DNA from 3 places in the Streptomyces sp. NBC_01176 genome. Region 2 is predicted to be linked to each of the others. Evidence: riboswitches for the same ligand, from Rfam matches in the RefSeq annotation. Region 2 holds a riboswitch; each other region holds the start of a gene.

Region 1 (10,480 bases), 4.7 Mb from region 2:
GGTGGCCGACCCGGGTGGTGACCGTCACCGGGTCGGCCAGCAGCAGACGGGTCGTGGAGTCGGTCCCCGCGGCGGCGGGGGAGGCGGTGAGCTGCTTGCCGATGGTCAGCGAGGCCTGTTGGGCGGTCTGCTGGGCGATCCGGCTCGCCAGTGAGGAGCCGAGGCTGCCCAGACCCGGGTTGGTGAGCACCGTGAGCGTCGGCCGGGCCGTCGCGGTCGAGGTGGTGAGCGCGGTGACGGAGGCCGTGAAGTCGGCGGGGACGACCAGGGCCCCGAAGATCCTGCCGGAGGTGAGTCTGTCCTGGAGCTGGGCACGGGTGAGCCGTTCCCAGCGGGCCTTGCCGGAGGTGTCGGCGACGACCGCGCGGGTGAGCTGTGCTCCCAGGTTCGTCGTCTGCCCGGGCAGTGGTCTGCCCTGGTCGGTGTCGACGATGCCGATGGGCAGGTCGTGCAGGGCTCCGTTCGGATTGACGATGCCGCCCATGTAGAGGAGGGCCAGCAGCAGTGCGAGCAGCCCGCTGAGCACGGTCGGCAGCAGCCACAGCCTGGGGCGGCGCAGGAGGGAGACGGCAGTGGCCGGGACAGGGGGGTGGTCGGGAGCGGGTGTGCCGTCGGCGGCCATGGTCCTCCGTGGGTCAGGGGCTGCGCGGGAGGTACGGGACCGGATGGGAGGCGCCCGCCAGGCCAGGATGCGGGGTGCGGCGGCACCGTGTTCAGCGACTCGCCGGGTGCGGGACGGGGGTGAGCGGGGCGAGTGGACGGGGCGTGCGGAGGGCGCCGTGCGCCGCGTCGTCGCCGGTCGTGCGGAGCGCGCTGCCGCTCGGCCGGCCCGGCGCGCGGACGACCGCCCCGGGATGGATCGACGGCCCCTCTTGCCCCCACCGTCTTCGACGGCGACCGTCCTGGGTACGGTTCCCGCACCATCCCACCCTTCCCCGGAGTCGAGACATGACCGACCGTGCCGACCAGACCATCGCCGCGCTGCGCAGCGGACACGACTACCTGACCTCCGTGGTGCACGGGCTCGCCACCGCCGACCTCACCCGGCGCTCGGGCGCTTCGGAGTGGGACGTCTCCCAGGTCCTCAGCCACCTCGGCAGCGGCGCCGAGATCGGCCTCGCCTCGCTGGAGGGCGCGCTGAACGGCACCGGACCGCGGGACGGCGACTTCAACAAGTCGGTGTGGGCACGCTGGGACGCGATGTCCCCGGCCGAGCGCGCCGAGGGTTTCGTGGACGCAGACGAGCAACTCGTGCGTGGTTACGAGGCGCTGGACGCGCGGGCCCGGGACGAACTCCGCGTGGAGCTCGGCTTCCTGCCGGCACCCGTGGACGTCGCGACGCTCGCGGGCCTTCGGCTCGGCGAGTTCACCCACCACACCTGGGACGTCGAGGTGGCCTTCGACCCGACGGCGGCGCTGCTGCCGGTGGCGACCGAGCCGCTCCTCGCCCAGGCCGGTCTGCTCATAGGGTTCCTCGGCAAGGCAGACGCCCTGGGCGGCCGCCACGCCCGTATCGCCGTGCGGACGGTTTCTCCCGTGCGTGCTTTCGGGCTCGTGCTGGGTGACTCGGTCGCGCTCGTCGACGAGCCCGCCGAGCCCGACGCCGTACTGAACGCCCCGGCCGAGTGGTGGCTGCGGCTCGTCACCGGCCGCCACGCCCCCGCCCACACTCCGGCCGGGGTGAACCTCAAGGGGGACGACCTCACCCTGGACGACCTGCGACGCGTCTTCCCGGGCTTCTGACCTGCTAGGTCGTCGCGGCGGCCGGCATCCGAGGCGCGAGGCCGTCCGCCGGGGCGGCCCCGCGCTTCCGGGCCGTGGCACCGGCGCGTTCGTCGCGTCACGGCACTCTCAGCCGGTCTTCCGGGCCGTCCCGCTCACGGTCTTCCCGGGCCCGCCCCCGCTTCACGAACCGTGCTTCACGACCCGTGCGTTACGAATCGTCGCCGGGAACGGGAACCTCGGAGGGCGGCAACAAGTCGTGCAGCTGCTCGTACCGCTGCGCGCACGCCGTGCGGGCGATGGCCTGCGAGACGGCGTCGGCCAGCGGGCGCGAGGACTCCCTCAGCAGCGTGCGCGCCTTGTCCGTGAGCGCCACTTCGATACCCCGTTTGTCCCCGCAGGCCGAGCGCCGCGTGATCAGGCCCGCGTGCTGCAGACAGGCCACCTGATAGGTCAGCCGTGTCTTGGGACGGCCCAGCAGCTCGGCGATCTGTGTCATGCGCAGACTGGAGCCGGGCTGGTCGGCCAGCAGGCACAGCACCAGGAACTCGTCGTGGGAGACACCGAGGGCGTCCTTGACGCGAGCGCGCAGCTGCTGCTCGATCGCCCCGGCCGCCGCGAGCAGCCTCATCCAGGACCGCAGTTCGGTCGGCAGCAGGCCGTCGTCGGCCGCCGGCTCGTGTTCGGGCAGGTCAGCGGGGGCGAGAAAGTCGGCCATGGTGTCACAGTCTACCGGTTGTCCAAATTTGAAGAACGGGCTAGCCTGTGATCGTCCAAATTTGGATGACTGCTGGTTGTCCCACGGCCCGTGCCTCACCTCTCACTGTTAACCGTCTGGAGAACTCTCATGACCGTCGCCGTCGAAACCGGCCTGTGGCAGCTCGACCCCGCCCGTACCAGCGTCGTCATCCGGCACAAGACGATGTGGGGCCTGGTCACGGTGAAGGGCGCCTTCGCCGCTGTCACCGGGGAAGGTGAGGTGCAGGCCGACGGGACCGCCCGCGGCACCGTCACCCTGGACGTGGCGTCCCTCGACACCAAGAACGCCAAGCGCGACAAGCACCTCCGCTCGGCGGACCTCTTCGACGCGGAACGGCACCCCACGATCACCTTCGCGGTGGACAACGCGGCGGTCACCCAGGACGACACCGTCGAGGTCACCGGTCAGCTGACCGTGCACGGCATCACCAGGCCGCAGCCCGTCGTCGCCCGGGTGAGCGCGGCGAGCGCCGAAGACGTCACCCTCGGCACCGAGTTCACCGTGGACCGCGACCAGTTCGACATGGGCTGGAACCAGATGGGCATGCTCCGCGGCCTGACCACTGTCGTCGGCACACTCGTCTTCACCCGCGTCAAGGGCTGATCCGGCGGATCACCGCCCGTCGTCGGCGCGGCGGCGGGCAGCGGCCGTCCGGCTCCACGGTCCGCCGGACACGGCGGCCGGTGCCCCGCGGTTCCCGCTGTCGCGCCTTGCCGGGCCGGCCGAGGACGAGACGGCGAACGGCCCCCCGGTGGCCGGGGGCTCCGCTCGCCGCGGGCTCGGGTGGGCGCGGCCCGAGGTCGTCCGGGGAGACGCCCCGGACGCCCGTCAGGCCCGGCGCACCGCTTCGTGGAAGGCCGGGTGGGCGCCCAGCCTGCGGACGTAGTCCCGCAGGCGGCCGTACGGGGAGAGGACGTCCTCGGCGCCGAGGTGGGTGAGGGCCACCCACGCGTCGACGTCGGCGGCCGTCAACTCGTCGCCCAACACATGCTCGTTCGCGGTGAGTTGCTGATCCAGTGAGCGGAGAGCGGCCGACCGCGCCGTAGGCGGGGCGGCCGGGGCGAGATTCCGGTCGAGGAAGACGCGGAAGGTGTCGACGTCCGCGGCGAGGGACGGCGGGTGCAGCCGGGGGAGTCCGTTGCCGTCGCGGCAGCCCGGAAGTTCGCCGAGGTCGCGCAGGATGTCGGGGGTGTGATTGCTGACGATGCGTCCGCTCCAGCGGTCGCACAGCGCCGGCGCGGTGAGCGGGCCGTCGTAGTGGTGCCAGGTGGCCTCGTACGCGGCCCGCAGGGCGGCGCAGGCGTCCGGCGTCCCGGCGGGCCCCGTCAGCAGCGTGGTGGTGACCGAGTCGCGCAGTCCCAGCAGGCCGAGGGTGATCGAGATGCGCAGCGAGCGCGGACAGCCCTCGGAGAGGTACAGCTGATAGCGGTGCGGCGCCGGATAGAAACCGCCGGCCGGACCGACTCCGATGCGACTGCGGATGCGGTGTCCACGCGCGGGCGCGGCCGCCCGAGGGGCGGCGGCGACAACCGCCCCCGCGGCAGGTGAGGCCGGGGCGCAGTGGTGGGAGGCGGCGGCGGTCGGACTGAGCGAGACTGTCTCGGGCATGACTCTCCATGGGAACGACGAAGCCCCGCCACCCCGGGGGGTGGCAGCGGCGGAACGGAGTGACCGCGCTGACGTACCGTCCGGACCGTGGACTAGTAGGCGCTGGAGACCCGCTGCAGATCGATGTGCAGGCGCCTGGTCAGACCGCTCGTGCCCTTTCCGGTCATTCCCGTCGCTCCCGTGTCCGGGGCTCGCGAGAGGCGAGACCACGCTTGCCCCGCCGCTCCGGCGGGACCCGGTCGTCACCCGGGGCACCCCGTCGCGGTGGAAGGGTTGCCTGTCAGCGGGCCGGGGCCGATCAACCGCCTCGCACGGAAGCAACCGTGCGAAGGGCGCTGACAATCGTGACCGTCCCCGCCAGTCTCGGTCCGCTCCGTGGGCTCGTCAAGAAGGCGTCCGCGCGGTCTCACGACGTGGTCATCCGGGCTGCCGAGCGTTGACATTCGTTCGGGGCCGTGCCTAACTTACGCCGCATCGGACCGGAGCAACTCCGGTGAACACGAGGCCCCACGGGCCGGAACGGTGACGGTGACCGCGATGTACGCAGCCCAGGGGAAGACCGCCTCGCGGTCCCACGGCCGCGACCGCGTGCTCACGAACCGTCGTCCGGAGCGGCACCGCGCCGACGGCGGCAGCGCCCTTACGGCACGGTGTTGTCCCTCCCCCGACGCCCGCTGTCTCTGTCAGGGCTGACGCACTCCCTCGCTGATCGCCGGTCCCTGAACCCCGGCCGCCGACCCTCCGGTCCCTGAACGCCCGGTCCTTGATCCGCGGTGTCCGATCCCGGGTCCGTGATCTCCGAACCACCGTGTGCCGCCGCCGAACCGGCGGACTTCCGGTGGTCTCCCCCTTCTCGTCCCCGCATCGGGTTCGTTCCCCCGTGCGCGTTCCCGTCGTGTCGTTCTACGGGCCGTGCCGGGGGAGTCCGAGCCGCCTGGAGCCCTCCATGAGTGAATCCCTCGGCTCCGCCGTGCCGTTGGGCACGGCGCAGCCGCCTCCCGCTCCCGTGGTCGAACCGCGGCCGTACGCCGCGCAGCGGGTGCTGCCGCTGCGCCGGCCGGGCCGCTGGATCGTCTCGGCGATCGTGCTGGTCGTCGTCGCCCAGATCGTCCACGGCCTGGCGACCAATCCGTTCTTCCAGTGGGACAGGTTCCAGTACTGGTTCCTGCGTCCCACGATCCTCGACGGCCTGCTCATCACCCTCGAAGTGACCGTCTACAGTGCCGTGTCGGGACTGCTGGGCGGCATCCTGCTCGCACTCGCGCGGCTCTCCCGGAGTCCGGTGCTGCGTGCCGTGAGCTGGGTTTACATCTGGTTGTTCCGGTCGGTGCCGCTGATCGTCGTCCTGCTCTTCCTCTACAACTTCTCCGCGCTCTACCGGACGCTGAGCCTCGGTGTGCCGTTCGGCCCCGCCTTCCTCACGTTCGACGAGTCCCGGCTCGCCACCGACATGGTCGTCGCGGTCGTCGGGCTCAGCCTCAACGAAGCGGCGTACGCGGCCGAAGTGGTGCGGGGCGGCATCCTCTCCGTCGACCAGGGCCAGCACGAGGCGGCCTCCGCGCTGGGTCTGCCGAAGGGCTACCAGTTCACGAGGATCGTGTTCCCCCAGGCCCTGCGCTCCATCACCCCCAACTACGTCAACCAGCTGATCGGCCTGATCAAGGGCACCTCGCTGGTCTTCTACGTCTCCCTGCTCGACCTGTTCGGCTCGGTGCAGAGCATGGGCAGCACCTACCCCGGCGACATCGTGCCGCTGCTGCTGGTCGCCACCGTCTGGTACCTGATCCTCACGAGCGTCGTGTCGGTCGTCCAGTTCTACGTCGAGCGGTACTACTCGCGGGGCGCGCTGCGCACCCTGCCGCCCACCCCGCTGCAGAAGCTCCGCACCGGTCTGCGCGACCTGCGGAACCGTGTCCGGAAGGAGGCGGCCCTGTGACCGCCGAGGTGACGGAGCAGCCCGACGTCCGGCCCGCGGCGGTCGAGGTCCACGACGTGCACAAGTGGTACGGGACCCAACGTGTCCTGGACGGAGTGGAGTTGACCGTACGGCCCGGTGAGGTCACCGTCGTCCTCGGACCGTCCGGCTCCGGCAAGTCCACGCTCCTCAGGGTGATCAACCACCTGGAGAAGCCCGAGATCGGCCATGTCAGCCTGAACGGCGAGCCGATCGGCGTACGACGGCACGGCGGCCGGCTCAAGGAACTGAGCGAGCGGGCCATCCTGGCCCAGCGCAGCCGGATCGGCTTCGTCTTCCAGAACTTCAACCTGTTCCCGCACCTGACGGTGCTCGACAACGTGGCGGCCGCGCCGGTCGCCACCGGCCGGCTGAGCAGGCCCGAAGCGCGGGAACTGGCGCGCACCCTGCTGGGCCGGGTCGGACTCGCCGACAGAACCGCCGCCTTTCCACGGCAGTTGTCGGGCGGCCAGCAGCAGAGGGTGGCCATCGCCCGCGCTCTCGCGCTGCGGCCCGGAGTCATCCTCTTCGACGAACCCACCTCCGCCCTCGACCCCGAACTGGTCGGTGAGGTCCTCGCCGTCATCAAGGACCTGGCCACCAGCGGCACCACCCTCCTCATCGTCACCCACGAGATCGGCTTCGCCCGCGAGGTCGCCGACCGGGTGGTGTTCATGGACGCCGGCCGGATCGTCGAACAGGGTCCGCCCGCCCAGGTGCTGGACCACCCGGTACACGAGCGGACCAGGGACTTCCTGAGCAAGGTCCTCTGAACCCGCCCGGACACCGCTCATCCGCCCCCGCACCACTCCCTCACCGCACACCTGACAAGGACGACCCATGCGCACCCGCACCCGCTCCCGCACCCTCCGTACCGGACTCCTGCGTGGCCTGACCGTGTCCACCGCCGTCGCCACCCTCGCCGGCGGGCTCGCCGCGTGCGGGGGCGAGAGCGACGCCGCCACCACGACCGCCGGCGCGGCCCCCGGCACCGTCACCTTGGGCGCGCTCTCCAACGGCGCCGCACAACAGACCGAACTCACCGTGCCCGAGGTCAAGTCCATCAGCGCCGAGCTGCCCAAGTCGGTGGCCAGGAGCGGCAAGCTGGTGATCGGAGTGGGCGCGCTGCCCGCCGGGTTCCCGCCACTGGCGTACGTGGGGCAGGACCAGAAGACCCTCACCGGCGCCGAACCCGACCTCGGCCGGCTGGTCGCCGCGGTCCTCGGCCTGAAGCCGGAGGTGAAGAACTCGACCTGGGAGAACCTGTTCGTCGGCATTGACAGCGGCAAGGTCGACATCGCCTTCTCGAACGTCACCGACACCGAGGAACGCAAGAAGAAGTACGAGTTCGCCTCCTACCGGCAGGACAACCTCGCCTTCGAGGTGCGCAAGAAGAGCACCTGGAACTTCGACGGCGACTACCGGAACCTGGCCGGCCGGACCGTCGCGGTGAGCGCCGGGACCAACCAGGAGAAGATCCTGCTGGAGTGGAAGGCGAAGCTCGCCAAGGAGGGCAAGAAGCTCACCGTCAAGTACTACCAGGACAACAACGCCACGGCCCTCGCACTGTCCAGCGGGAAGATCGACGCCTCCTTCGGGCCCAACCCCGGTATCGCCTACCACATCACCCAGACCGCGAAGTCTCCCGACCCGACGCGCAACGCGGGCACGTTCTCCGGGGCGGGCGCGACGCTCCAGGGGCTGATCGCGGCCACCGCGAAGAAGGGCAGCGGCCTGGCCGCGCCGGTCGCCGACGCCATCAACCACCTGATCAAGAACGGTCAGTACGCCAAATGGCTCGCCGCGTGGAACCTCTCCAACGAGGCCGTCGACACCGCCCGGGTCGACCCGCCGGGACTGCCGCTCGACAACTCCTGACCCACGGCTTTCCGCCCCGCCCCGGAGACACGACACCCTCATGGCATCCCCCGCCCGGCCGGCCCCGTCCCGGGGCCCGGTCGCACCCCACCTCCTCGACAACGCCGCGTGGGCCGCGCTGACCGGCCCGCACGCCTCCTTCGCCGAGCGCGTCGGACGCGCCGCCCGCTACCCCGTGGACGTCTCCCCGTTCACCGCCCTCGCCGACCTCGCCGACCCGCGCGCCTGGACGGACCTGGCCACCCTCGTCGGCCCGGGAACCGTCACCCCGGTGACAGGCACCGGGTCCGCCCCCGACGGCTGGCAGACCGTCCGCAGCGGCCAGGGGGTGCAACTGGTCGACACCGGGCTGCGCGCCGAACCCGCACCCGACGCGGTGCGCCTCGGGCCCGACGACGTGCCGGAGATCCTGGACCTGATCGCCCTCACCGAGCCCGGCCCCTTCCTCCCGCGCACGATCGCGCTCGGCACCTACCTCGGCATCCGGCACCGCGGCCGCCTGGTCGCCCTGGCCGGCGAACGCCTGCGCCCGCCCGGCTGGACGGAGATCAGCGCGGTCTGCACCGCGCCGGACCACCGGGGCAGGGGCCTGGCCACTCGGCTGGTCAGAGCGGTCGCGGCCGGCATCAGGAAGCGCGGGGACACCCCCTTCCTGCACGCCGCCGCCACGAACACCGGCGCGATCCGGCTCTACGAGTCGATCGGCTTCACCCTGCGCCGCCGTACGGACTTCCTTCTGGTGCGAACTCCGGCCGCTGAGCCGGAACAGACGGCGCGGGCGGTCCGTTGTGCTTGAGAGGACACCACGAAACCGGCGCGCCCCCGGGCCCGCCGCGACGGAAGGGCGGAGGTGACGGACGTGCCAGCCCTGTCCGGACTCCGCGTCATGGTGCTCACCCCGCGCCGCCGTGTCCATCTGCACTCCCGGCCGCACATCGATCTGCAGCGCGTCGCCGGCTCGCTCTGTCGTCCCTGACCTGTCACCCCGCTGCCGCCGCCCTCCGCACGGAGGGCAGGAGCCCTCGTACGGTCGATCAGGAAGGCACCCCTTTCGTGTCCTCGTCATCCCCCTCCCCGCTGCCCACACCCTCCCCCTCCTCCCCCTCCTCCCCCTCCTCCCCCTCCTCCCCCTCCTCCCCCTCTTCCCCTTCCTCACCCGCCTCCTCCACTCCCTCCGACGCCCTGCACCTCGCCGTCGCGCTCGACGGCGCCGGCTGGCATCCGGCCGCCTGGCGCGAGCCGGAGGCCCGCCCCCGTGATCTGCTCACCGCCGCGTACTGGACGGACCTGATCACCGAGGCCGAGCGCGGCCTGCTCGACCTCGTGACCATCGAGGACGCGCTCGGACTCCAGTCCTCGCAGGTCACCGGTCCCGACGGCCGCACCGACCAGGTACGCGGACGGCTGGACGCCGTCCTGATCGCCGCCCGCGTCGCCCCGCTCACCAGCCACATAGGACTGGTGCCGACCGTGGTGGCGACCCACACGGAGCCGTTCCATATCTCCAAGGCGATCGCCACCCTCGACTATGTGAGCACCGGCCGCGCGGGTGTACGGGTGCAGGTGTCGCCGCGTCAGAACGAGGCCGCACACTTCGGCCGCCGTACGTTCCCCCCGTTCCGCCTCGAGGACCTGGACACCCCCGCCCTGCGGGAGCTGACCGTCGACCTCTTCGACGAGGCCGCCGACCACGTCGAAGCGGTGCGCAGGCTCTGGGACAGCTGGGAGGACGACGCGGAGATCCGGGACGTCGCCACCGGCCGCTTCGTCGACCGCGAAAAGCTGCACTACGTCGACTTCGAGGGCAGGCACTTCAGCGTCAAGGGGCCCTCGATCACCCCGCGCCCGCCGCAGGGTCAGCCCCCTGTCAGCGCCCTCGCGCACGAGTCGGCGACCGGCGCGCCCTTCCGTCTGCTCGGCCGCTCCACCGACATCGGATACGTCACCCCCCACGACACCGGGCAGGCGCGCACGATCGTCGCCGCGGTCCGCGCCGAACAGGAAGCGGCCGGGCGCTCCGGCGAACCCCTGCACCTCTTCGGCGACCTGGTGGTGTTCCTGGACGACGCTCCCGCCGCGGCGGCGGCCCGCCGCGAACGCCTCGACACCCTCGCCGGCCACCCGTACACCAGTGACGCCCGGAGCTTCACCGGCACCCCGGCACAACTCGCCGACCTGCTCCAGGAGTTGCACTCGGCCGGACTCTCCGGCTTCCGGCTGCGCCCCGCCGTCGCCGGCCACGACCTGCCGGCGATCACCCGGGGCCTGGTCCCGGAACTCCAGCGTCGCGGCGCCTTCCGGCAGTCGTACGAGGCCGACACCCTGCGCGGGCTGCTCGGACTCTCCCGCCCCGCCAACCGCTACGCCGCCACCGCCTGAGCCGGAGGGACCCACTCATGAGCACGACACAGGACAAGCCCCTCAAGCAGATCCACCTCGCGGCGCACTTCCCCGGCGTCAACAACACCACCGTCTGGAGCGACCCGGAGGCCGGCAGCCACATCGAGTTCAGCTCGTTCGCACACTTCGCCCGGACCGCCGAACGCGCCAGGTTCGAC
Region 2 (10,480 bases):
GGCGTCCTGGGGGCGCCCGATGAGCACGAGCACGGGCGGGCAGTTGAAGATCTCGTCCTTGATCTGCCGGCAGACTCCCATGCCACCCATCGGGACCGCCTCGCCGTCCAGCACACAGACGTCGATGCCGCCCCTGTCCAGCTCCTTCAGGACGGCGGCGGGCGTCGCGCACTCGATGAACTCGACCTGGGGAACATCGGAGGCCGGTCTGCGGCCTGTCGCCAGCCGCACCTGCCCCCGGGTGTTGGAGTCGTCACTGTAGACCAGCACCGTGGCGGTCGGCTGCATTGTTCCTCCACGCATCTGAGAAGCACCGCATTGATCGGGAACTCCTGGTACCGATGGCGCGGATGCTACTCCTTCAAACACCTCGTCAACACCGGTTCGGACAGGGCTTCGATGGGCCATACGGGCTGGACACACCCCACAGACACCCCGAACGGCACCCCCCGGGGTGAGGGCGGGATAAGCGACCGACATAATGTCGGTCGTGGCGACAGCAACGACAGTAGAAACCGGGCACGCGCACCCGTCGGTCAATCGACCGAACCTCACCAGCGTCGGAACCATCATCTGGCTGAGTTCCGAGCTGATGTTCTTCGCGGCCCTCTTCGCGATGTACTTCACCCTGCGATCGGTGACCGGACCGGATCACTGGAAGGAGATGGCCGGCCATCTCAACTTCCCGTTCTCGGCCTCGAACACCACGATCCTGGTGCTCTCCTCCCTGACCTGCCAGCTCGGCGTGTTCGCCGCCGAGCGCGGGGACGTGAAGAAGCTCCGGATGTGGTTCACCGTCACGTTCGTGATGGGTGCGATCTTCATCGGTGGTCAGATCTTCGAGTACACCGAACTGGTCAAGAAGGACGGGCTCTCGCTCTCCTCCGACCCGTACGGCTCGGTGTTCTACCTGACCACCGGCTTCCACGGCCTGCACGTGACGGGCGGCCTCATCGCCTTCCTGCTGGTCCTCGGCCGCACCTACGCGGCCAAGAGGTTCACTCACGAGCAGGCGACCGCCGCCATCGTCGTGTCCTACTACTGGCACTTCGTCGATGTCGTCTGGATCGGCCTCTTCGCCACGATCTACATGATCAAGTAATCGGGCCCGCAGCCCGAAACATCCAGAAGCATCGACGCAGAAGATCCTGACACCGGGGTAATCCGTGAAAAAGCTCTCCGCACGACGACGCCATCCGCTGGCGGCGGTCGTCGTCCTACTCCTCGCGCTGGCGGCCACCGGGGGGCTGTACGCCGCGTTCGCACCCGCGAGCAAGGCGCAGGCCGACACCACCGCCCAGTCCCTTGCCATCGACGAGGGCAAGAAGCTCTTCTCCGTGGGCTGCGCAAGCTGCCACGGAACCGGCGGTCAGGGCTCCTCCGACGGGCCGAGCCTGGTGGGTGTCGGCGCCGCGGCGGTCGACTTCCAGGTCGGTACCGGCCGTATGCCGGCCCAGCAGCCGGGCGCGCAGATCCCGCGCAAGAAGGTCATCTACTCGCAGGCCGAGATCGACCAGCTCGCGGCGTACATCGCCTCGCTGGGCGCTGGTCCCACCATCCCGACGAAGAGCCAGGTCAGCCCGGAGGGCGCGGACATCGCCAAGGGCGGCGAGCTGTTCCGCACCAACTGCGCGCAGTGCCACAACTTCACCGGCAAGGGCGGCGCGCTGACGCACGGCAAGTTCGCGCCGAGCCTCGAGGGTGTCGACCCCAAGCACATCTACGAGGCCATGCAGACCGGCCCGCAGAACATGCCCTCCTTCCCCGACACCACGCTGTCGGAGAAGAACAAGAAGGACATCATCGCGTACCTCGACGCGGTCAACGGTGACAACACCGAGAGCCCGGGCGGTCTCGAGCTGGGCGGCCTCGGGCCGGTCAGTGAAGGCCTCTTCGGCTGGATCTTCGGTCTTGGCGCGCTGGTCGCCGTCGCCGTCTGGGTCGCCGCTCGGACCGCAAAGGCCAAGAAGTCATGAGTAGCCAAGACATTCCAGAAGAGAACCTGCCCGCTGAGCGGGCCGACGAGCACGGTCACGGCGCAGTAGCCGTCGCGAACGAGGACAACCCGTTCGCGGACCCGGGACTGCCGCCGCACGAGCACCGCATCCAGGACATCGACGAGCGGGCCGCCAAGCGGTCCGAGCGTGTCGTCGCGATGCTGTTCACGCTGTCGATGCTGGCCACGGTGGCCTTCATCGCCTCGTACGTGACGATCCCGAACGACAAGTCGATCTTCGTCTTCCCGCTCGGGCACATCAGCGCGCTGAACTTCGCGCTGGGTATGACGCTCGGTGTGGCGCTCTTCTCGATCGGCGCGGGAGCGGTCCACTGGGCCCGCACCCTGATGTCCGACGTGGAGATCGCCGACGAGCGTCACCCGATCGAGGCGGAGCCCGAGGTCAAGGCCAAGGTCCTGGCCGACTTCAAGCAGGGTGCCAAGGAGTCCGCGCTCGGCCGCCGCAAGCTGATCCGCACCACGATGTTCGGCGCGCTGGCCCTGTTCCCGCTCTCCGGCGTCATGCTGCTGCGCGACCTCGGTCCGCTGCCGGGCACCAAGCTGCGCCACACGATCTGGTCCAAGGGCAAGCTGCTCGTCAACATGAACACGAACGAGCCGCTGCGTCCCTCCGACATCGCCGTCGGCTCGCTCACCTTCGTCAAGCCCGAGGGCCTGGAGGAGAAGGACGAGGACTTCCAGCAGGAGATCGCGAAGGCCGCCGTGATGATCGTCCGGCTCCAGCCGGACAACATCAAGGACAAGCGCGAGCTCGCCTGGTCGCACGAGGGCATCGTGGCGTACTCGAAGATCTGCACCCACGTCGGCTGCCCGATCTCCCTGTACGAGCAGCAGACGCACCACGTGCTCTGCCCCTGCCACCAGTCCACCTTCGACCTCTCCGACGGTGCCCGAGTGATCTTCGGCCCGGCCGGTCATGCCCTGCCGCAGCTGCGCATCGGTGTGAACGACGAGGGCTACCTCGAGGCGCTCGGCGACTTCGACGAGCCCGTCGGTCCTGCCTTCTGGGAGCGCGGATGAGCACTACCACCACCTCCGACTCGCGCTCGCGCGAGAAGGCGCCCGCCGGTGAGCGGGTGGCCGACTGGGCCGACGGCCGCTTGGGGATCTACTCCCTGGCCAAGGCCAACATGCGCAAGATCTTCCCCGACCACTGGTCGTTCATGCTGGGTGAGATCTGCCTGTACAGCTTCCTCATCATCATCCTCACGGGTGTGTATCTGACGCTGTTCTTCCACCCGTCGATGAACGAGGTGGAGTACCACGGCAGCTACGTCCCGCTGCAGGGTCAGCTGATGTCCGAGGCGTTCAACTCGACCATGCACATCTCCTTCGAGGTGCGCGGTGGTCTGCTGATCCGGCAGATCCACCACTGGGCGGCGCTGATCTTCCTCGCCGGCATGTTCGTGCACATGATGCGCGTGTTCTTCACGGGTGCGTTCCGCAAGCCGCGTGAGGTCAACTGGCTCTTCGGCTTCCTGCTGTTCGTCCTGGGCATGTTCACCGGCTTCACCGGTTACTCGCTCCCGGACGACCTGCTCTCCGGCACCGGTGTCCGCTTCATGGAGGGCGCGGTCCTGTCCGTGCCGATCGTCGGCACGTACCTCTCGTTCTTCCTCTTCGGCGGTCAGTTCCCGGGCGGCGACTTCGTGGCCCGCTTCTACTCCGTGCACGTGCTGCTGCTGCCGGGCATCATGCTCGGCCTGGTCGTCGGCCACCTGATCCTGGTCTTCTACCACAAGCACACGCAGTTCGCGGGCCCCGGAAAGACGAACAGGAACGTCGTCGGCATGCCGCTGCTGCCGGTCTACATGGCCAAGGCCGGAGGCTTCTTCTTCCTGGTCTTCGGCGTCATCGCGGCCATCGCGGCGATCGCCTCGATCAACCCGATCTGGTCCATGGGCCCCTACCGTCCGGACATGGTGTCCACGGGCGCCCAGCCGGACTGGTACATGGGCTTCTCCGAGGGCCTGATCCGTGTCATGCCGGGCTGGGAGATCAACTTCTGGGGTCACACGCTCGTCCTGGGTGTGTTCATCCCGCTGGTGATCTTCCCGCTGGTCCTGGTCGCGATCGCGGTCTACCCGTTCATCGAGTCCTGGGTCACCGGCGACAAGCGCGAGCACCACATCCTGGACCGCCCGCGCAACGTCCCGACCCGTACCGCCTTCGGCGCGGCCTGGATCAGCTGGTACTTCGTCCTGCTGGTCGGTGGCGGCAACGACATCTGGGCCACGCACTTCCACCTGTCGATCAACTCGATCACCTGGTTCGTCCGGATCGCGTTCTTCGTCGTGCCGGTGCTCGTCTTCATCGCCACCAAGCGGATCTGCCTCGGCCTCCAGCGCCGCGACAAGGAGAAGGTGCTGCACGGCCGCGAGTCGGGCATCATCAAGCGCCTGCCGCACGGTGAGTTCATCGAGGTGCACGAGCCGCTCGGCCAGGAGGCCCTGCACACGCTCACCGCGCACGAGCAGTACCAGCCCGCCGAGATCGGCCCGGTGGTCGACGAGAACGGTGTCGAGCGCAAGGTGAACGGCGCGCAGCGGCTGCGTGCCAAGCTCAGCAAGGGCTTCTACGGGGAGCACAGCCAGATCCCCAAGCCCACGGTCGAGGAGTACGAGGAGATCACGAGCGGCCACGGCCACCACTGATCCTCCGACCGGTCCTCACCGGTCCCACTGATCGCCACGGCAGGAGCCCCCGTCCCATGGACGGGGGCTCTTTGCCGTGCCCGGGGCTGGATAGGGTGGACCCTGCTTGTACCTGTCTACGAACCCAGGAGCGGCAGATGAGTGCTGTGACCCCCGCTGGAGGCGACATCGCGGCGGGCCGTTCCTGGCCCGCGGTGCTGAACGGCCTGCTCGACGGCCGGGACCAGAGCGCGGACGACACGGCCTGGGCGATGGACCGGATCATGAGCGGCGAGGCGACGGACGCCCAGATCGCCGGCTTCGTGGTGGCGCTGCGGGCCAAGGGCGAGACGGTCGAGGAGATCACCGGCCTGGTCCGCACGATGTACGAGCACGCCAAGGTGATCGAGGTGCCGGGGGAGACCGTCGACATCGTCGGCACGGGCGGTGACGGCGCGAAGACGGTGAACATCTCCACGATGTCGTCGATCGTGGTGGCCGGTACCGGCGCGAAGGTCGTCAAGCACGGCAACCGGGCCGCGTCCTCGGCGTCCGGTGCCTCGGACGTGCTGGGAAAGCTCGGCGTCAATCTGGAGCTGACGCCGAAGCGGGTGGCCGAGGTGGCCGAGGAGGCCGGGATCACCTTCTGCTTCGCGGTGAAGTTCCATCCGGCGCTGCGTCATGTGGCGGCGGCGCGCGGACAGCTGGGGATCCGGACGGTCTTCAACTTCCTCGGTCCGCTGACCAATCCGGCACGGGTGAGGGCACAGGCGGTCGGTGTCGCCGACGCCCGGATGGCGCCGATCATGGCCGGCGTCTTCGCCGAGCGCGGCAACTCCTCTCTGGTCTTCCGCGGTGACGACGGGCTGGACGAGCTGACCACCACGGCGACGTCGAAGGTCTGGGTCGTGCGGGACGGCAAGGTGACCGAGGAGCGGTTCGATCCGCGGGACGTCGGGCTCGACCTGGTGCCCGTGGAGGCCCTGCGGGGTGCCGACGCCGCCTACAACGCGGAGGTCGCCCGCCGTGTCCTGGACGGCGAGACGGGGCCCGTACGGGACGCCGTGGTCCTGAACGCGGCGGCGGCGCTGGTGGCGTTGTCCCCGACGGACGCGTCCCTGGTGGACCAGCTCCGTGCCGCGATGGTGAAGACGGCTCGGGCCATCGACTCCGGCGCGGCGCACGCCGCACTCGACCGCTGGGTGACGGCCACCAACGCCTGACTCCTGGGCGGGGGCCGGCGGGGGCGCGGCCTTTCGGCTGGGCCCCGCCCGCCCGCGTCGTCTCCGTGTGTTCCGTCCGCGGGGCTTCACCCCGGACCCCGTTCGTGGTGGTTTTCCGGGTGCGGGCGGGTGGGGGCTGGTCGCGCAGTTCCCCGCGCTCCTGAGAGTGTCGAGGGCGTCACGGACTTCGAGGGCGAGGTCGTTCCGCCATATGGACGCCGGGGTTGCGTCCGGAAGATCGTGTGGCAGGATGCGGTATCAGGTCATGAGCGACAGCCATCAGGCCCCGGCCGGCTGTCCGGCAACCCTCCGTCCGTGGCGGGGTGCCCCGGGTGAAGACCAGGCCGTAGGCAGCGAGGTCTACGGCAAGCGCGGACCCCTCGAGAATCCCAGGGGTCCTGGTCGTTCGAGGGAGCCTTCTGTGAGCAAGCGAATGCGCTAGGGCGTAGAGCCCCGCCTCCGCACACCTCTTTTCACCCTCACCTGCGCCGAGCCGCGCGCGCGTACCTCCGTACGCCCCCGCTCGCGCGGTGCTTCCGCCTGCCTCTCACAGGAGTGCGCCATGTCTGTCTCCACCGCTGCCGCCGACCAGACCGTTTGTGCCCCGTTGCCCGTTCTGGGCCGTGATGTGACCGTCCCGCTCGTCACCGGCGGCGAGGTCACCTACGCCGCCCTCGACTACGCCGCCAGCGCCCCGGCCCTCCAGCGCGTCTGGGACGACGTCGCCGCGTACGCCCCGTACTACGGCAGCGTGCACCGCGGAGCCGGCTACCTCTCCCAGCTGTCCACCGACCTCTTCGAGAACGCCCGCAGGACCGTCGCGGAGTTCCTCGACTGCCGCGAGGACGACCAGGTCGTCTTCACCCGGTCGACGACCGACTCGCTCAACCTGCTCGCCGCCACCCTTCCGGCCGACTGCCAGGTCTTCGTCTTCGAGACCGAGCACCACGCCTCGCTGCTGCCCTGGCAGGACGCGCGGGTCACGTACCTCGACGCGCCCCGCACCCCGCGGCAGGCCGTCGCGGCCTTGGAACGCGCCCTCGCCGACCGCGACCCCCACGGACCGGCCCTCGTCTGCGTCACCGGCGCCTCCAACGTCACCGGCGAGCTGTGGCCGGTGCGCGAGCTCGCCGCGGCGGCGCACGCCCACGGCGCCCGCATCGTCCTGGACGCCGCCCAGCTCGCCCCGCACCACCCCGTGTCGGTCCGTGACCTCGACGTCGACTGGGTCGCCTTCTCCGGGCACAAGCTGTACGCGCCCTTCGGCTCCGGTGTCCTCGCCGGCCGCTCCGACTGGCTGCGGGTGGCCGAGCCCTACCTCGCCGGGGGCGGCGCCAGCCGCAAGGTCGCCCGGCGCGCGGACGGCGGCGTCGACGTCGAGTGGCACGAGAGCGCGGCACGGCACGAGGCCGGGTCCCCCAACGTCATCGGCGCCTACTCCATCGCCTCCGCCTGCAAGGCGCTCACCGAGGAGGGCTTCGACCGGATCGTCGCCCGCGAGCGGCACCTGATCCGCACGGTCCGGGAGGGTCTCGCCGAGGTGCCCGCCGTGCGCGTGCTGTCCCTGTTCGGCGAGGACGCGCCCCGGGTCGGCGTCATCTCGTTCGTCGTCGAGGGCTGGAACAGCTCGCACTTCGCGGCGGCGCTCTCCGCCGAGTACGGCATCGGGGTGCGCGACGGTCTCTTCTGCGCGCACCCGCTGCTGCGCACGCTGCTCGGCAGCGACCCGCAGACCCAGGGCGAGTGCGGGGCCCCCGAGGCGGCGCCCGGCGAGAAGTCCCTCAACGCGATCCGCGTCAGCTTCGGGGCGGGCACCCCGGACGAGCACGTGGAGCGCTTCGTGCGCGCCGTGAAGGAGCTCGTGCGGGACGGTGCGCAGTGGCGCTACCGGACCGAGGGCGGTCGCTGCGTGCCCGCGGTCTGACTCCGGCGGCCGCGGAGGTTCCGCGACGCGACGAGGAGCGGCGTCGCGGGCCGGGACGGGGCGAGGTACCGAGCGGCGCGGCCGGCCCTGCGGCGGGCCGGGCCCCCTCGGGTGGCGACCCTCGGCCGGCCGCCCTCACCTGGCGGCCCTCGGGTCGCGCGGTGGGGCAGGAGGTGTGGGTCAGGAGTCCAGGCCGATCGCGAACGCCGCCTCCAGGTCGTGCTGCGAGTACGTGCGGAACGCGACGTGCGTGTCGGTGCCCTCGACCCCCGGGATCTTGCTGATGCTGCCGGGGATGACGTCGGCCAGGTCGTCGTGGGCCTTGACCCTGACCATGGCGATCAGGTCGTACGTACCGGTGACGGAGAAGACCTCGCTGACACTGTCCAGCGCGGCGATCGACTCGGCGATCTCGGGGATCCGGTCCACGCTGGTCTTGATGAGCACGATCGCGGTGATCACGGCTGGTTTTCTCCCTCGGGGGCCGCTGCTGGGACTTTCACTCTAGTCGGCCGCCGGAAGCGCACCCACGCGTAGAGGAAGCCCAGCGAGAAGCCCACCAGGTGCGCCAGATAGGCGACCCCGGGGCCCGAGGGGCTGCGGCCCGCCGCCAGCCACTGCAGCGCCGCCCAGAACGGCAGCACGATCCAGGCGGGGAAGCGCAGCGGCAGGAAGAAGAGGAACGGGAAGAGACTGGTCACCCTGGCCTTGGGGAAAAGGTAGAGGAACGCTCCGAGGACCGCGGAGATCGCTCCCGAGGCACCGACCAGGGTCTGTTCGGAGGTGGAGTTGGCGATCGCGTAACCGACCAGCGCGAGATAGCCGCAGCCGACGTAGAAGAGGGCGAACTCGAAGTGGCCCATGCGTTCCTCGGTCATGGCCCCGAAGACGTAGAAGAAGAGCATGTTGCCCAGGAGGTGGAGCCAGCTGCCGTGGATGAACAGGGCCGTCGCGGGGGTCAGCAGAGCGCCCGGAGTCCCGCTGAGCAGGTCGGCGGGCACCACGCCCCAGCGCCGGAAATAGGCCCGCTGCGCGACGAGCAGTTCGTCCCCGGTGCCGTACGTCGGATTGAACCCCGACGCCGGGCCGATCACGAAGATCACGCAGCACAGGACGATCAGCCCGTACGCCACGGGCGCGGACTGGGCCCGCACCGTCCTGCCGACCCTCGTACTCCAGTTGCCGATCATGTTGCAGAGCATGACGTAACCGGACCGATGCACGCAGAGTGCCTCGCCGCTCCGGACGGCCGAGCGTCGAGTACCCGCCAGGCCGTAGGGTTACGAGCCACACGGACACCAGAAGGAAAGCGACTGCCACATGACGGTTCCCCTTCCGACCGCCGAGACTCGCTGGCGCTGCACCCTGTGCGGCAATCTGACGCGCTTCGACGTGACCCGCTCGTCCAAGGTCGTCGAGTACGTGCACCTCGACCTGGGCGGTGAGCCGAGCGTGGAGGAGCGCGAGGTGGTCAGTGAGACCATCGAGTCGGTGCGCTGTCGCTGGTGCAACGCGGTGGATCAGGTGGAACTGGTGGACAGGCCGGGCGCCGGCTCCTGAGGGAGCGGGCCCCGCACGGACGATGGAGTGACGGATGGCGGAGACCACAGGCGGGGAGCCGGACGACGGCGCCGCCGAGGTGCTCGACCGTCCGCTGCCCGACGGCGTGCGCCGCCGTGTCGTACAGATCGTCTCCGACGGGTTCGGCGGTCTGACCATCGCCGAACTGCCGGTTCAGCTACGGCAGTACGCGCGGTTCGCCCCGAACCGGCGGGCGAAGTTCGCCGGCAACGCGATGGCCGCCGCACTGGAGACCGACCCGCTCTTCCGGCAGCGTATCGCCGAGAAGCTCAGAGAGGCGCAGCCGGAGCTCGTCGGCGCCCTCGACTCCGGTGCGCCGCCCCCGGCCGCGGACCCGCTGGACGTGGCGGCCGCGGCCTACGTGCTGCGCCCCACGGGCTGGGTGAAGCTGGTGACCGCCGCGGGCGAGGAGGCCCTGCGGGCGGACGCCGAGCGTGCCGACGAGGAGAGCCGCGCGGAGCTGGAGCGGCTGCGTGAGGAGCTCGCCGAGGCGCGTGCGCACACCCGGACCGAGACCGAACGGCTGCGCGCCGAGCTGGAGTCGGCGAAGAAGGAGTCGGAGTCGCTGCACCGCAAGCTGCGCGGTGCCCTCAGCGACGTCAAACGGGGCGAGGCCGCGCTGCGCAAGCTGCAGGGCGAGATGGACACCGGGCGGGCCGAGGGGCAGGCCCAGGTGTCCGCCGCGGAGAGCGAGAGCCGGCGGCTCAAGACACGGCTCTCCGAGGCCGAGGCGGCCCTGGAGGCCACCCGTAAGGCGGCCCGCGAGGGGCGCAGCGTCGAGGACATGCGCGTCCGGCTGCTGCTGGACACCGTGCTGGACGCGGCGCAGGGGCTGCGCCGCGAACTCGCGCTGCCGCCGGTGTCCGTACGGCCCGCCGAGACCGTGGACGCGGTCGAACCGGGACGGATGACCCCCAAGGACATCGCCGCTCGCGCGCTGTCCGAGAACGATCCCGCGATCCTCGACCAGCTGCTCGCGCTGCCGCAGGCGCACCTGGTGGTCGACGGCTACAACGTCACCAAGACCGGCTATCCGCAGATGCCGCTGGAGAAACAGCGGCTGCGGCTGCTGGGGCAGCTCTCCCAGCTCGCCGCGCAGACC
Region 3 (10,480 bases), 1.5 Mb from region 2:
GAGCAGCCCGGCGCGCTGCGCCAGGCCGTCCATGTCACCGGTCACGGTCGAGGCGACGACCGTGGTGGTGCCGTGCAGCCGGTGCGTGTGCACGCCCCGCAGGACCTCCTCGACGGTGCCGGAGGTGAAGGAGGCGCCGCCGCCGCCGTGGTTGTGCAGGTCGACGAAACCGGGGACGAGCCAGTGGCCCGAGAGATCGGTGGCCGGGCTGTCCTCGGCCGCGCTCCCGGCGATGCGCGTGCCGTCGACGATCACGCGTCCGCCGTCCACGACTCCGGTGGGCAGGACCACCCGGGCGCCGGAGAGAACCTTGCTAGGGGCCATCAGGTGGTTACCTCCGAGCGGTCGGTGATGTCGGTGTCGAGCAGGTCCCACGCCAGCAGGCCCGCGCCCAGGCAGCCGGCCGTGTCCCCGAGGGCCGCCGGGACGACGGAGGGCAGCTTCTGGAAGGTGACGCGTCGCTCCACGGCGGCCCGCAGTGGTGTGAACAGGGTTTCCCCGGACTCGGCGAGACCGCCACCGATGATCAGGGTGCGCGGGTCCAACAGGGTGAGCGCGGTGACGAGACCGTCGGCGAGCGCGTCGACGGCGTCCTGCCAGACCCGCACGGCCCGCGGGTCGCCCGACTCCACGGCCTTCGCGCAGTCCGCCGCGTCGGCGTCGGGAGATCCGGAGGCCTCGGCCCAGGCCTGGCTGACGGCCGCCGCGGACGCGTACCGCTCCAGACAGCCGTGCTGTCCGCACGGGCACGCGGTGCCCCGGGGGCGTACGACGATGTGGCCGATCTCGCCGGCGAAGCCGTGCGCGCCCGCCTCGACCGCGCCGTTGATGCCGATGGCGCCCGCGATGCCGGTGCCGAGGGGGACGAACAGGAAGCGGTCGGCCCCCTGCCCCGCGCCGATCCGGCCCTCCGCGAGACCGCCGGTGCGCACGTCGTGTCCGAGGGCCACCGGCACCCCGCCCAGCCGCTCGCCGAGCAGCCGGCGCATCGGCACGTCGCGCCAGCCGAGGTTGGCCGAGTAGAGGGCGGTACCGCTGTCGGCGTCGACGATGCCGGGGACGGCGACCCCGGCGGCCGCGGCGGAGACGCCGAACCGCCGCTCGCCGTCGGCGCGCAGTTCGGCCGCGAAGTCGAGGATCGCGTCGACCACGGCGTCCGGGCCGCGTTCCCGGCCGGTGGCGCGGCGGGCCTGGTGGAGCAGCTCGCCCGCCGGCCCGACGAGGGCGGCCTTCATCCCGGTGCCGCCCACATCGAGGGCGATGACATGTCTCACGGGGACAGTCTCGCCCCTTACCCCAGGAGAGGTCTAGTCCACTCACGTGGTGTAGACCTTGTATCCGCATTCCGAGACGGATGCAATGGACGCAGAAGCAAAGACGGCAAGCCGGCGCAGGGGTGGGAGACAACAGCGTGCAGCGACGTAGGACAGGACTGGTCGCGGTGATGTCCGCACTGGGCATGACAGCCACCCTCGCGGGCTGCGGCAGCTCGGACGGGTCCGGAGACGTGACCCTCGAACTCGTGGCCGCCGACTACGGCGACTCCAAGGCCAACAGCTCCCAGAAGTACTGGGACACGCTGGTCGAGGGATACGAGTCCGCCCACCCGGGTGTGCGCGTCGAGGTCAGCGTGTTCCCCTGGACCGACGTCGACCGGAAGGTCGGCGAGAGGGTGGCGGCGGGCCAGGCGCCCGACATGGCGCAGATCGGCGCGTACGCCGACTATGCCGCCAAGGGTGAGCTCTACAGCGCCGATCAGGTGCTTTCCATTCCGGTCCAGGCCGACTTCGTCTCCCAGCTCACCGAGGCGGGGCAGATGAACCGGGTGCAGTACGGCATGCCCTTCGCGGCCTCCACGCGGCTGCTGTTCTACAACAAGAAGCTCTTCGCGGACGCCGGTCTCACCCCGCCGCAGAGCTGGAGCGAGCTCGCGGCCGACGCCGCGGCGCTCAAGGCGCGGGGCGTGAAGTTCCCCTACGCCCTTCCGCTGGGCCCGGAGGAGGCGCAGGCCGAGACCATGCAGTGGCTGCTCAGCGGCGGCGACAGCTACACCGACGACGTCGGCACGTACCACCTCGACTCGACGGAGAACGTCGACACCCTCACCTGGCTCAAGAACGAACTGGTCGGTAAGGGGCTCACCGGACCCGTCGCACCTGCCAAGCTCAACCGCGCGGACGCTTTCGCGGCGTTCGCCCGGGGCGAGGTCGGGATGCTCAACGGGCACCCCACGCTGATGAAGGCGGCCGCCGACAAGGGCGTGAAGTTCGGCATGGTGCCGATGCCGGGCGTCGACGGCAGGGCCAAGGCGACGATGGGTGTCGCCGACTGGATGATGGCGTTCAAGCACAACGGCCACCGGGAGCAGATCGGCTCGTTCCTGGACTACGTGTACAGCCAGAAGAACGTGCTCGCCTTCTCCCACGAGTACGACCTGCTGCCCGTGACGACGTCCGCGTCCCAGGCGATGAGCGCCGACCCGCACGACAAGGATCTGGTGCCGTTCCTCGACGAGCTGCCCACGTCCCAGCTCTACCCGGTCGGCAAGACCTCCTGGGCGTCCGTGAGCGCGGACATCAAGCAGGACATCGGCAAGGCGGTCGCTCCGGAGGGCAGCCCGGCCGGGGTCCTCGGCGCGCTCCAGCGGACGGCGACCATCAGGGAGAGCACGGACTAGGACCGCGGCACCGGTGGACCGGCGCGGGTGTCGGTGGCCGGGGTTACGGTGCTTCCCATGACGTCCATGGAGGAGCTCGGGGCGCGGGAGCGGGCGGTTCTCGCGATGGAGCGGCGGGGTTTCGCCGGGCCGGGGGCGAAGGAGCGGGCGATAAGGGAGCAGCTCGGGCTGGCGCCGGTGCGCTACTACCAGCTTCTCAACGCCCTGCTCGACGATCCGCGGGCGCTGGCCCACGATCCGGTCACGGTGAACCGGCTCCGCCGGGTCCGGGAGTCCCGCCGCGACGACCGCTGACCCGGGGTTCTCGCCCCCGCCGCCCCTACCCATCCCGTATCGGGGCTCCCGCCCCCGGACCCCCGCCAGGGGCGCTGCGCCCCCTGGACCCCCGCTTCGCCCGAAGGGCTCGTCCTCAAACGCCGGACGGGCTGATGACGCGGGCGTGGGCCGCAGATTTTCAGCCCGTCCGGCGTTCGAGGACAAGGCCCTAGGGGCGGCGGGGGCGAACGAAGCGTGGGAGGGTTCGGGGCGGCGCCGATAGGGTCGGCGTATGGGCAGTCATGCGGAATCCCCGGAACACCCCGAGACCACGGACACCGTCCCGACACCGGCGACCGCCGCGGGACAGGACGGCCTGCGAGCCATCCTCGCGCGCCCCGCCCGGACGGTGATCGCACTCGACTTCGACGGAACCCTCGCCCCCATCGTCCCCGACCCCGAACAGGCCCGCGCCCACCCCGCCGCGGTCCCCGTCCTCGCGGCCCTCGCCCCGAAGGTCGCCTCCGTCGCCGTCGTCACCGGCCGACCCGCCGGCGTCGCGGTGCGCCACGGCGGCTTCGCGGGCGTCCCGGGCCTCGACCACCTCGTCGTCCTCGGCCACTACGGTGCCGAACGCTGGGACGCCCGCACGGGCACCGTCAGCGCCCCCGCCCCCCACCCCGGCGTGGCAGCCGTCCGCGCCGAGCTGCCGGGAGTCCTCGACCGGGTCGGCGCCTGGCAGGGCACGTGGATCGAGGAGAAGGGCCGCGCGCTCGCCGTCCACACGCGCCGTGCCACGGACCCGCAGGCCGCCTTCGAGTCGCTGCGCGAACCCCTCGCCGATCTCGCCACCCGGCACGGCCTGATCGTCGAACCGGGCCGGATGGTCCTGGAACTGCGCCCGCCGGGCATGGACAAGGGCGTCGCCCTCCTGGAGTACGTCCGCGAGGTCGGCGCCGAAGCGGTCCTCTACGCGGGCGACGACCTCGGCGACCTCCCCGCCTTCGCCGCCGTCGACAAACTCCGCTCGGACGGCGTCCCGGGCCTGCTGGTGTGCAGCGGCAGCTCGGAGGTCGCGGAACTCGCCGACCGCGCCGACCTGGTGGTGGACGGCCCCGCCGGGGTCGTCCACCTGCTGAGGTCCCTGGCCGACCGCTTGGACCGGTAGCCCCGGCCCGCCGCGGCGGACGGCGCCCTCACTCCTCCAGCGCGCGCAACTGCTCCAGGAACCACTGCGCCGGAGGCAGGGCCGTCGCCGCCGCGGCGAGCCGCTTCGTACGCTCGGCCCGCTCACCGGCCGGCAGGGACAGGGCCTCGTGCAGCGCCCGCGCGGTGCCGACCACGTCGTACGGGTTCACCACGACCGCGTCCTCGCCCAGCTCCTCGTACGCCCCGGCCTCCCGGGACAGCACCAGCACGCACCCCTCGTCGGAGACGACGGGCACCTCCTTGGCGACGAGGTTCATGCCGTCCCGGATGGGGTTGACGAGGGCGACGTCGGCGAGCCGGTAGGCGGCCAGCGAGCGGGCGAAGTCGTCCTTGACGTGGAGCACCACCGGGGTCCAACCCGGCGTCCCGTACTCGGAGTTGATCTCGTCCGCCAGGGTCTGCACGGCGGCCGTGTAGTCCCGGTAGACCGCCAGGTCCTGGCGGGAGGGGTAGGCGAAGGCCACGTGGACCACCCGCTCGCGCCACTCCGGCCGGTCCTCCAGGAGCTGCCGGTACGCCAGCAGGCCCCGCACGATGTTCTTCGACAGCTCGGTGCGGTCGACGCGCACGATCGCCCTGCGGGCGCGGCCGTCGGGGCCCTCACCGATCTGCTCGCGCAGCGCGTCCATCCGCTCGGCGACGTCCGCCTCGTGGGAGCGCCCGCGCAGGAAGTCCGCGTCCGCGCCGAGCCCGTGCACCCCGACCCGGGTGTCGCCGAGCCCGCCGACGAGCGCCTCGCAGCAGGCGGTGAACGCGTTCGCCCAGCGGTGCGTCAGGAAGCCCAGCCGGTCCGCGCCGAGCATGCCGCGCAGTACCTGCTCCGCGATGTCGTCGGGCAGCATCCGGAAGTAGTCGACCGGGGCCCACGGAGTGTGCGAGAAGTGACCGATGCGCAGGTCGGGGCGGAGTTCCCGGAGCATGCCGGGGACCAGGGTCAGGTGGTAGTCCTGCACGATCACCACGGCGCCCTCGGCCGCCTCGTCCGCCAGGGCGCGCGCGAACGCGTGGTTGTAGGCCTCGTACGACGCCCACTGGCGCCGGAACTCCTGGTCGAACACCGGCTCCAGCGGCGTCTGGTACAGCATGTGGTGGACGAACCACAGCACGGAGTTCGCGATGCCGTTGTAGGCGTCCGCGTGCACCGCGGCGTCGATGTCCAGCATCCGCACGCCGACCTCGCCGACCCCGCGCCGGACCGCCTCGCGGTCCCCCTCGCCGAGCGCCGAGCACACCCACAGGGCGCCTGCGTCCGGGCCGATCGCGGAGAGGCCGGAGACCAGCCCGCCCCCGCCGCGCCGGGCCTGGAGCGAGCCGTCCTCGCGCACCTCGTAGGAGACCGGGCCGCGGTTGGACGCGACGAGGATCCGGTGGGTGCCATGCGTTGAAGCCGTTGAAGCCATGCCTCGAAACCTAGCCCGGCACCGAAACGCTCAAACGTTCCCGTCGGCCGTATGCGACGAAGGACACGAACCGCGGGGCGGTGGCGCCGGTCGTGCCGTCCACCACCCCCTCACCAGGGACGCGGTTCACGCCGCCCGGCGTGCGACGTACTCGGAGATTTCGGCCATCGGGGGGCGTTCCTCCGTGTCCACCGAGTACGTACGCGGCTCGAAACCGTCCTCGCCCCGCTCGAACTGGGTGAGGGAGGGCCGGACGAGATGACCGCGGGCCAGCCGGAGCTGCGCCGTGCGGTAGATCGCGGCGGACATCCGGCCCAGCGCCTGCCCGTCCTGGTGGCGGTGCTTGCGCTCGCCCACGTCGACCTGGGCGAGCGCGTCGAGACCCACCAGGTGCAGGGCGTCGACGAGCATGCCCAGTTCGACGCCGTATCCGACGGGGAAGGGCAGCTGTTCAAGCAGCGAGCGGCGGGCCGCGTACTCACCGCCGAGCGGCTGGACGAAGCCGGCCAGTTGGGGCCAGTGCATGTTCAGCAGTGGGCGGGCCATGAGTTCCGTGACGCGACCGCCCTGCCCGGCGGCGCCGGCCAGCGGACGGTCGTACATCCCCTTGACGAGGTCCACGCCCGGCTCGGTGAGCAGCGGGCCCACGATCCCGGAGACGAACTCCGACGAGAACTCCCTCAGGTCCGCGTCGATGAAACAGACGATGTCCCCGCTCGTCACCAGGAGCGACCGCCACAGGACCTCGCCCTTGCCGGGCACGGCCGGGATGCGGGGCAGGATCTCGTCCCGGTGCACGACACGCGCGCCCGCCGCGGCGGCCACCTCCGAGGTGCGGTCGGTCGAACCCGAGTCGACGACGACGATCTCGTCGACGAGGGGCACCTGCCGCATCAGGTCGTGGCGGATGACGGCGACGATCTCGCCGACCGTCTCCTCCTCGTTCAGCGCGGGCAGCACGACGCTCACCGTGGAGCCCGAGGCGCGCTTGGCGGACATGATTCTGTGGAGCGGGCGATCGGCCACGGACCAGGAGCGTGTGTTCAGCCAGCGCTCGACTTCCTTCAGCACAGTCTGCGGCTCCTCACTGTCTGATCACCCGGTGTCTCACGGTGTGATCCATCTCGCGGTTCGGACGACTATCTCAACTGTCCTGGCCTTCGGTTACAGTCTTGAACAACGCGGATGACCATCGCATGTCGTAGATCATCCCGAACTGAAGACCAACAACCGAATACCGCTCATCCAGAGGGGCAGAGGGATACGGCCCGATGAAGCCCCGGCAACCCTCCAGCCGGTCCTGTACCGATCATTGCCGATCGCGTCGCGGGGCTCCCGGCTCGGGAAGGTGCCAAATCCGTCTCACGGCGAAGTGCGTCGTGAGGAAGATGAGGAGAAAGGGCCTCGCCTCCATGGCTGCGCAGACTGTTGCAAGCACTCCGGACACCGCGACCTCCGCGAACCCGTCGGCTTCCACCACCTCCACCGGCACCGTCGATCTGGGCCCCGCCGCGGCGCTCTCCTGCCGCGAGTGCGGCCACCGGGTGCCGCTCGGTCCGGTCTTCGCCTGCGAGGAGTGTTTCGGACCGCTCGAGATCGCTTACGACTTCTCGGCCTACGACACCGAAGAACTCCGGGCGCGCATCGAGGCGGGCCCCGCGAACATCTGGCGTTACGCGCCGCTGCTCCCCGTCCCGGCCGACGTCGCCGACAAGCCGAACATCAACCCCGGCTGGACCAGGCTGGTCAAGGCCGACAACCTTGCCCGCGAGCTGGGCGTCGACCCCGGCCGGCTCTTCGTCAAGGACGACTCCGGCAACCCGACGCACTCCTTCAAGGACCGCGTCGTCGCCCAGGCCATCGAGGCCGCCCGCGCCTTCGGCTTCACCACCCTCTCCTGCTCCTCGACCGGCAACCTCGCCGGCGCGGTGGGCGCGGCCGCGGCCCGTGCCGGCTTCCGCTCCTGCGTGTTCATCCCGCACGACCTGGAGCAGGGCAAGGTCGTCATGGCCGCGGTCTACGGCGGCGAGCTCGTCGGCATCGAGGGCAACTACGACGACGTGAACCGCTTCTGCTCCGAGCTGATCGGCGACCCGGCCGGTGAGGGCTGGGGCTTCGTCAACGTCAACCTGCGGCCGTACTACGCGGAGGGGTCCAAGACCCTCGCGTACGAGATCTGCGAGCAGCTCGGCTGGCAGCTGCCCGACCAGCTCGTCGTGCCGATCGCCTCCGGGTCCCAGCTGACCAAGGTCGACAAGGGGCTCCAGGAGCTGATCAAGCTCGGCCTCGTCGAGGACAAGCCCTACAAGATCTTCGGCGCGCAGGCCGAGGGCTGTTCGCCGGTGTCCGTCGCCTACAAGGCCGGCCACGACGTCGTCCGGCCGCAGAAGCCGAACACCATTGCCAAGTCGCTCGCCATCGGCAACCCCGCCGACGGCCCGTACGTGCTGGACATCGCGCGGCGGACGGGCGGGGCCGTGGAGGACGTGAACGACGAGCAGGTGGTCGACGCGATCAAGCTGCTGGCGCGCACCGAGGGGATCTTCGCCGAGACCGCCGGCGGTGTGACGGTGGGGGTGGCCAGGAAGCTGATCGAGAACGGGCTGCTCGACCCGACGCTCACCACGGTCGTGCTGAACACCGGTGACGGCCTCAAGACGCTGGACGCGGTGGCCGGCACGGGACTGACCGCGACCATCCGCCCCAGCCTGGACTCCTTCCGCGAGGCCGGCCTCGCGTAGCCGCCCGGCCGGGGAGGATCCTCCCCGGCCACGGGCCCGCGGGGGCTGGTCGCGCAGTTCCACGCGCCCCTGCCGGGGCGCTCTCCGCCGTACGCCACCATCCGACCGGGAGGTCACCGCATGAGCGTCAACGTCCGCATCCCCACCATCCTGCGCACCTACACCGGTGGCCGGTCCGAGGTGACCGCCGAGGGAGGGACCCTCGGCGAGGTGATCTCCGACCTCGAGAAGAACCACACGGGCATCGCCGCGCGCGTCCTCGACGACGAGGGCAAGCTGCGCCGGTTCGTCAACGTGTACGTCAACGACGACGACGTCCGCTTCGAGCAGGGCCTGGAGACGGCGACGCCGGACGGCGCGGGCGTCTCGATCATCCCGGCCGTCGCCGGAGGCTGACGGGCGGTTACCCACGGTGAAATCATTACCGTGGGTAATGCCAATCACTGAGAGTTCATCGAATTGCCCCCTCCGTGAGAGAAGCGGAGGGGGCAATTCTGCATGGTTGAGCGGGGTACAGTTGGGGAACCCGCCGCCTTATCCATGCCGGATGCATATGAGTGCGCGTCGGCCTGCGATAAGAAGTGGCCAAAGTGCCCGGCGCTTTTGAGCCTTATGTGGCCTTTATGGGGCCCGAGTTGCCCTAAATCTTCGCGAATTCTCCCTATATTCCCGATCGGGCCTGCCCAGAATTCTCGTCCGATTGACCTGTTGCAGACGGCAGTTGGGCAGATACATTCAGCCGCGGTCGACGCGTTCCGGCGCACACCCCCAATCCGTTGGGGGGTGGAGGTCTGACCCGGGCCCGCGAAGTGCGGTCCTGTGCAAGGGCCAGTAATAGGGGAGTTAGGCATGGCTCAGGGCACCGTCAAGTGGTTCAACGCGGAGAAGGGGTACGGCTTCATCGCGGTCGACGGTGGTGCGGATGTTTTCGTCCACTACAGCGCGATTCAGATGGACGGCTACCGCACCCTGGAAGAGGGTCAGCGGGTCGATTTCGAGATCTCGCAGGGCCAGAAGGGGCCGCAGGCGGACATGGTCCGGCTCGCGACCGGCTGAAGCACGCGCCGACTGACTGTTCGACGTGACGAAGGGCTCGTATCCCTCTGGGGTGCGAGCCCTTCGGTCTGCCCGGGGCGTCCGCGTGACCCTTCGGGACGTCCGCGCCACCCCCTCGGGAGGGCGGTCGTGCCGCCCCTGTCCACCTGGGGATCCTCCGGAGTCGCTTGCACTCGGCAGGGGCGAGTGCTAATCATTGCGTTAGCACTCTGAAGGTGAGAGTGATAACGAAGGACCGGGTCGGTGAGGCCCGCAGGCCAGGTGGTGCAAGGAACCACGGGGCAGGCAGGCCGTCCGTCGCGGGCGCCAGCGCGGTCCGGAGCAATCCACCCCAGTCCGGGAGGACCACTTCACATGGCCAAGATCATCGCGTTCGACGAGGAGGCACGGCGCGGTCTCGAGCGCGGGATGAACCAGCTCGCCGACGCCGTCAAGGTCACCCTTGGCCCCAAGGGCCGCAACGTCGTCCTCGAGAAGAAGTGGGGCGCCCCCACGATCACCAACGATGGTGTTTCCATCGCCAAGGAGATCGAGCTCGAGGACCCGTACGAGAAGATCGGCGCCGAGCTGGTCAAGGAAGTCGCCAAGAAGACGGACGACGTCGCCGGCGACGGAACGACCACCGCGACCGTGCTCGCCCAGGCGCTGGTCCGCGAGGGCCTTCGCAACGTGGCCGCCGGCGCCAACCCGATGGCCCTCAAGCGCGGTATCGAGAAGGCCGTCGAGGCCGTCTCCGGTGCCCTGCTGGAGCAGGCCAAGGATGTCGAGACCAAGGAGCAGATCGCTTCCACGGCCTCCATCTCCGCCGCCGACACCCAGATCGGCGAGCTCATCGCCGAGGCGATGGACAAGGTCGGCAAGGAAGGCGTCATCACCGTCGAGGAGTCCCAGACCTTCGGTCTGGAGCTCGAGCTCACCGAGGGTATGCGCTTCGACAAGGGCTACATCTCGGCGTACTTCGCCACCGACATGGAGCGGATGGAGGCGTCGCTCGACGACCCGTACATCCTCATCGCCAACTCCAAGATCGGCAACGTCAAGGACCTGCTCCCGCTCCTGGAGAAGGTCATGCAGTCGGGCAAGCCGCTGCTGATCATCGCCGAGGACGTCGAGGGCGAGGCCCTGTCGACCCTGGTCGTCAA

The links. A riboswitch is a leader RNA that binds a small molecule or an ion and turns the genes downstream of it on or off. The one in region 2 is predicted to bind S-adenosylmethionine.
Region 1: it holds a riboswitch for S-adenosylmethionine, as region 2 does, so the genes downstream of both, OG199_RS09485 (putative leader peptide) here and OG199_RS29855 (aminotransferase class V-fold PLP-dependent enzyme) in region 2, are expected to answer to the same signal.
Region 3: it holds a riboswitch for S-adenosylmethionine, as region 2 does, so the genes downstream of both, thrC (threonine synthase) here and OG199_RS29855 (aminotransferase class V-fold PLP-dependent enzyme) in region 2, are expected to answer to the same signal.

What each region holds. Positions count from the first base shown of each region.
Region 1 is NZ_CP108600.1:2,241,861-2,252,340, reverse strand. It holds gene OG199_RS09510 (YhgE/Pip domain-containing protein) at 1-622, opposite strand, end outside; gene OG199_RS09505 (maleylpyruvate isomerase N-terminal domain-containing protein) at 949-1,743, shown strand; gene OG199_RS09500 (MarR family winged helix-turn-helix transcriptional regulator) at 1,934-2,440, opposite strand; gene OG199_RS09495 (YceI family protein) at 2,570-3,085, shown strand; gene OG199_RS09490 (cell envelope biogenesis protein OmpA) at 3,311-4,090, opposite strand; gene OG199_RS09485 (putative leader peptide) at 4,183-4,257, opposite strand; SAM riboswitch class IV at 4,294-4,440, opposite strand; gene OG199_RS09480 (amino acid ABC transporter permease) at 5,037-6,026, shown strand; gene OG199_RS09475 (amino acid ABC transporter ATP-binding protein) at 6,023-6,817, shown strand; gene OG199_RS09470 (ABC transporter substrate-binding protein) at 6,885-7,922, shown strand; gene OG199_RS09465 (GNAT family N-acetyltransferase) at 7,963-8,718, shown strand; gene OG199_RS09460 (putative leader peptide) at 8,782-8,898, shown strand; gene OG199_RS09455 (LLM class flavin-dependent oxidoreductase) at 9,105-10,301, shown strand; gene OG199_RS09450 (NtaA/DmoA family FMN-dependent monooxygenase) at 10,319-10,480, shown strand, end outside.
Region 2 is NZ_CP108600.1:6,899,969-6,910,448, forward strand. It holds gene OG199_RS29825 (hypothetical protein) at 1-288, opposite strand, end outside; gene OG199_RS29830 (heme-copper oxidase subunit III) at 482-1,102, shown strand; gene OG199_RS29835 (c-type cytochrome) at 1,167-1,976, shown strand; gene OG199_RS29840 (ubiquinol-cytochrome c reductase iron-sulfur subunit) at 1,973-3,037, shown strand; gene OG199_RS29845 (cytochrome bc complex cytochrome b subunit) at 3,034-4,671, shown strand; gene trpD (anthranilate phosphoribosyltransferase) at 4,809-5,873, shown strand; SAM riboswitch class IV at 6,135-6,251, shown strand; gene OG199_RS29855 (aminotransferase class V-fold PLP-dependent enzyme) at 6,436-7,797, shown strand; gene OG199_RS29860 (Lrp/AsnC family transcriptional regulator) at 7,978-8,259, opposite strand; gene OG199_RS29865 (rhomboid family intramembrane serine protease) at 8,256-8,987, opposite strand; gene OG199_RS29870 (hypothetical protein) at 9,118-9,357, shown strand; gene OG199_RS29875 (NYN domain-containing protein) at 9,392-10,480, shown strand, end outside.
Region 3 is NZ_CP108600.1:5,403,289-5,413,768, forward strand. It holds gene nagA (N-acetylglucosamine-6-phosphate deacetylase) at 1-324, opposite strand, end outside; gene OG199_RS23360 (ROK family protein) at 324-1,274, opposite strand; gene OG199_RS23365 (ABC transporter substrate-binding protein) at 1,412-2,677, shown strand; gene OG199_RS23370 (DUF3263 domain-containing protein) at 2,744-2,971, shown strand; gene otsB (trehalose-phosphatase) at 3,225-4,100, shown strand; gene OG199_RS23380 (trehalose-6-phosphate synthase) at 4,129-5,541, opposite strand; gene OG199_RS23385 (glucosyl-3-phosphoglycerate synthase) at 5,668-6,612, opposite strand; SAM riboswitch class I at 6,780-6,936, shown strand; gene thrC (threonine synthase) at 6,954-8,282, shown strand; gene OG199_RS23395 (MoaD/ThiS family protein) at 8,403-8,678, shown strand; gene OG199_RS23400 (cold-shock protein) at 9,132-9,338, shown strand; gene groL (chaperonin GroEL) at 9,693-10,480, shown strand, end outside.